DNA from 2 places in the Mesorhizobium sp. M0060 genome. Region 2 is predicted to be linked to the other one. Evidence: riboswitches for the same ligand, from Rfam matches in the RefSeq annotation. Region 2 holds a riboswitch; the other holds the start of a gene.
What was found. A riboswitch is a leader RNA that binds a small molecule or an ion and turns the genes downstream of it on or off. The one in region 2 is predicted to bind S-adenosylmethionine.

Region 1: linked by a shared signal. The riboswitch ahead of NKJ94_RS17695 (O-succinylhomoserine sulfhydrylase) and the one ahead of metX (homoserine O-acetyltransferase MetX) in region 2 are both predicted to bind S-adenosylmethionine.

What each region holds. Positions count from the first base shown of each region.
Region 1 covers NZ_JAMYUP010000016.1:113,368-115,759, reverse strand. Annotated here, with positions in the region: gene NKJ94_RS17700 (2'-deoxycytidine 5'-triphosphate deaminase) at 1-1,020, opposite strand, end outside; SAM riboswitch at 1,166-1,243, shown strand; gene NKJ94_RS17695 (O-succinylhomoserine sulfhydrylase) at 1,299-2,392, shown strand, end outside.
Region 2 covers NZ_JAMYUP010000033.1:7,960-10,351, reverse strand. Annotated here, with positions in the region: gene hisC (histidinol-phosphate transaminase) at 1-1,084, opposite strand, end outside; SAM riboswitch at 1,223-1,300, shown strand; gene metX (homoserine O-acetyltransferase MetX) at 1,394-2,392, shown strand, end outside.

The DNA of each region.
Region 1 (2,392 bases), on a different contig from region 2:
GAGCGCCTGCGGCCGTTTCAGCATGTGCTCGTAGACCAGCCGTCCGACGATCTGGCCGTGGTCGAGGATGAACGGCACTTCGTGGCTGCGCACCTCGAGCACCGCCCGGCTGCCGGTGCCGCCCGACGCCGAATGACCGAAACCCGGATCGAAGAAGCCGGCATAGTGGACGCGGAATTCGCCGACCAGCGGATCGAAGGGCGTCATTTCGGCGGCGTAGAGCGGCGGCACATGCACCGCCTCGCGGGACACCAGGATGTAGAATTCATCCGGGTCGAGCACCAGCTCGCCGGCGCCGCTCTTGTAGAGCGGCTCCCAGAAATCAACGACATCCTGTGCGGCGCGCTTGTCGACATCGACGAGGCCAGTGTGGTGCTTGCCGCGATAGCCGACCAGCCCATCCTTGTCGCCGTCGAGGTCGATCGACAGCGCGATGCCGCCGCCTGAGATGTTGGGTGGCTCGGTGGCGACCAGCATTTCGGCGCGATGCAAGTCGTGCAACTCGCTTTCAGACAAAAGCGCATTGCCGGTGCGGAACCGTATCTGCGACAGCCGCGAGCCGGTGCGCACGACGATCGGGAAGGTGCGCGGGCTGACCTCCAGATAGAGCGGACCTTCGTAGCCGGCGGTGATCTTGTCGAACTCGTGGCCACGGTCGGTCATTACCCGGGTGAAGATGTCGAGCCGTCCGGTCGAGCTCTTCGGGTTAGCCGAAGCCGAAATATGCGGGGGCAGCGCCAGGCTTTCGAGCAGCGGCACGATGTAGACGCAGCCGGTTTCCAGCACGGCACCTTCGGCGAGGTTGATCTCGTGCAACTTCAGCCGGTCGAGCTTGTCGACAACCCTGTGGTCCGGGCCGGGCAAGAAGGAAGCACGCACCCGCCAGGCCTTGTCGCCGAGCCTCAGGTCAAGGCTGGCCGGCTGGATCTGATCGGCATCGAGCGCGCGCGGCGACTTCAGCGCGCCCGACTGGAACAGCGCGGAAATATTCTGATCGGGAAGAATGCCTGTCTGCCGCAAGGGTCTGGCTCCGCTCGAACGCCGGGCGAGGTCTTGTTCTGTCGCAGGTCCTTGCCACAAACCGTGGGATGCCTTCGGCACCTGCTTGGTACAACCCTCTTAATCATACCGGCAATTGACGCAAGCGCGGTGCGGGTCTAAAGGGTCGTTATCCCGTGGTGATTTGGCCGGTCGGCTTGCAGCCACGTTAAACAAGTCGCTAAAGGACCGTCTGGCCGCAAGGCCGTATGGACCGGTTGCGACTTTCGCGACCGGTTTTTTGTTGTTTGGATAGGGTAATGATCAAGAAGCGCGACTGGAAGCCTCAGACCGCACTCGTGCATGCCGGGACGCTGCGTTCCGGCTTCGGCGAGACCTCCGAGGCGATGTATCTCACCCAAGGCTATGTCTACGAGACGGCGCAAGCGGCGGAAGCCCGCTTCAAGGGCGAGGAGCCGGGCTTCATCTATTCGCGCTATGCCAATCCGACGGTCGACATGTTCGAAAAGCGCATGTGCGCGCTGGAAGGCGCCGAGGACGCGCGCGCCACGGCGTCCGGCATGGCGGCGGTGACGGCAGCACTGCTGTGCAGCGCCAAAGCGGGCGACCATATCGTGGCGGCGCGCGCACTGTTCGGCTCCTGCCGCTGGGTGGTCGAGACGCTGGCGCCGAAATACGGCATCGAGGCAACGCTGGTCGACGGCACCGACATCGCCAATTGGGAAAAAGCGGTCAAGCCCAACACCAAACTGTTCTTCCTGGAAAGCCCGACCAATCCGACGCTGGAGGTGGTCGACATCGCCGCCGTCGCGGCGCTTGCCAACTCGATCGGCGCCAGGCTGATCGTCGACAATGTCTTCGCCACGCCCTTGCAGCAAAAACCCTTGCAGCTCGGCGCCCACATCGTCGTCTATTCGGCCACGAAGCATATTGACGGCCAAGGGCGCTGCCTTGGCGGCGTTATCTTGTCGGACAAGAAATGGATCGACGAGAATCTGCATGACTATTTCCGCCACACCGGGCCCAGCCTCTCGCCCTTCAATGCCTGGACCCTGCTGAAAGGCCTGGAGACGCTGCCGCTGCGTGTGCGACAGCAGACGGAAAGTGCCGGCCGGATCGCGGACTTTCTCGCCGAGCGCCCGGAAATCGCCCGCGTCATCTATCCCGGCCGCGCCGACCACCCGCAAGCGGCCGTGGTCAAGAAGCAGATGTCGGGCGGCTCGACGCTGATCTGCCTCGATGTGAAGGGCGGCAAGCCGGCGGCCTTTGCCTTCCAGAACGCGCTCGACATCGTGCTGATTTCCAACAATCTCGGCGACGCCAAGAGCCTGATCACCCATCCCGCGACGACCACGCACAAGAACTTGACCGATGAGGCCCGCGCCGAGCTCGG
Region 2 (2,392 bases):
CGGCGACAACGCCGCGATTGGCCTCTTCGGTGCCGATGCTCATGCGCAGCGCGTTCGGAAATCCGTAGCCGGAAACCCGCCGCAATATGTAGCCGCGCTGGCTGAGATAGTCGTCGGCGGCCGCCGCCGAATGCTTTTCGTCCTCGGGAAAGTGGATGAGGATGAAATTGCCGACGCTCGGCGTCACCCGCAGCCCGAGCCCGGTCAATTGCTCGCTCAGCCAGGCCAGCCAGGTCTCGTTATGGGCGACGCTGCGCTCGATATGGACGCGGTCGCGGATCGCGGCGATGCCGGCCTCGATCGCCGTCGCATTGACGTTGAAGGGGCCGCGCACGCGGTTGATCGCATCGACGATGTGCATTGGCGCATACATCCAGCCGATCCGCGCCCCGCCAAGGCCCAATTTCGAGAAGGTCCGCGTCATGACGACATTATCGGTGCCGCCCACCAGTTCGACACCGGCTTCATAGTCGTTGCGCCGGACATATTCGGCATAGGCGGCATCCAGCACCAGAAGCACGTTTCGCGGCAGGCCGGCATGCAGGCGGCGCACTTCCTGGAACGGCACGTAAGTGCCGGTTGGATTGTTGGGATTGGCAAGGAAGATGATCCTGGTACGCGGCGTCACCGCGGCCAGTATTGCATCGATATCGGCGCGTTCATCGGTCTCCTTGACCGTCACCGGGACAGCACCGGCCGACTGTATGTAGATCTTGTAGACCATGAAGCCGTGTTCGGTGATGATCGCCTCGTCGCCGGGAGCGAGGTAGGTCTGCGCAAGCAGGCCCAGGATCTCGTCGGAACCGTTGGAGCAGATGATGTTCGCCGGATTGAGCCCATGCACCTCAGCGATCGCTTCCCTCAGGCGCCTGGCGCTGCCGTCGGGATAGACCGCGAGCTTGTCGGCAACCGCGCGCGCGGCCTCTATTGCTTTCGGCGAAGGACCGAGCGGGTTCTCGTTCGACGACAGTTTGTGGACCTTGGCGACACCGGCGGGCGCCGTGCTCTTGCCGGGCACATAGGCTTCGATGTCCATGATGCCGGCGCGGGGCGTTGGACGTGTCTGGTCCGGTGTCTGGCTCATATTATGAAATCCGTCGAGGGTGCCTCCATCCGAAGGCCGCAGCGGAAATACAAGCCATGGCCCGGAATGTCGAGGGGCGGCAATTCAGGATGAAGAACTTGCCGTTGACGAAGCCACGCGCGAGTCATAGAAGAGCAGCGACAGTTCCGTGGTGATTTGGCCGGTCGGCTTGCAGCCACGTTAAACAACTTGCTAAAGGGCCGTTTGCATCTTGTAACCGGCTTTGCGAAGGCATGGCCGGTTTTTTGTTGCCCTGACTGGTTGTTGCCCCAGACCGGCGGACAACTGAAGGCGGGGCAAGGAGATGTGATGGTCGCTCTGCGCGCTCGAAAAACCAACAACGAGGCCGACCAGCCGTCGAGCCCGGTGTTGCGTTTCGGCGCCGACAAGCCGCTCAAGCTCGACGCCGGCACGCTGCTGTCGCCGTTCCAGATCGCCTACCAGACCTATGGCACGCTCAACGATGCGCGCTCCAATGCCATCCTCGTCTGCCATGCGCTGACCGGCGACCAGCATGTCGCCAACACCAATCCGGTGACCGGCAAGCCGGGCTGGTGGGAGGTGCTGATCGGCCCCGGCAAGATCATCGACACCGACCGCTTCTTCGTCATCTCGTCCAACGTCATCGGCGGCTGCCTCGGTTCCACCGGCCCCGCCTCGACCGATCCCGCCACCGGCAAGCCTTACGGGCTCGACCTGCCGATCATCACCATCCGTGACATGGTGCGCGCGCAGCTGATGCTGGTCGAGCATTTCGGCATCGAAAAGCTGTTCAGCGTGCTAGGCGGCTCGATGGGCGGCATGCAGGTGCTGCAATGGGCCTCCAGCTATCCCGAGCGCGTCTTCTCGGCGCTGCCGATCGCCACCGGCGCCCGCCATTCCTCGCAGAACATCGCTTTCCACGAGGTCGGCAGGCAGGCGGTGATGGCCGATCCGGACTGGCATGGCGGCAAATATTTCGAGCATGGCAAGCGGCCGGAAAAGGGGCTGGCGGTGGCGCGCATGGCCGCCCACATCACCTATCTGTCGGAAGCAGCGCTGCACCGCAAGTTCGGCCGTAACCTGCAGGACCGCGAAGCTTTGACCTTCGGTTTCGATGCCGACTTCCAGATCGAGAGCTATCTGCGCCATCAGGGCATGACCTTCGTCGATCGCTTCGATGCCAATTCCTATCTCTACATGACCCGGGCGATGGACTATTTCGATCTCGCCGCCGACCATGGCGGCCGGCTGGCCGATGCCTTCGCCGGCACCAAGACGCGCTTCTGCCTGGTCTCCTTCACCAGCGACTGGCTGTTCCCGACCGAG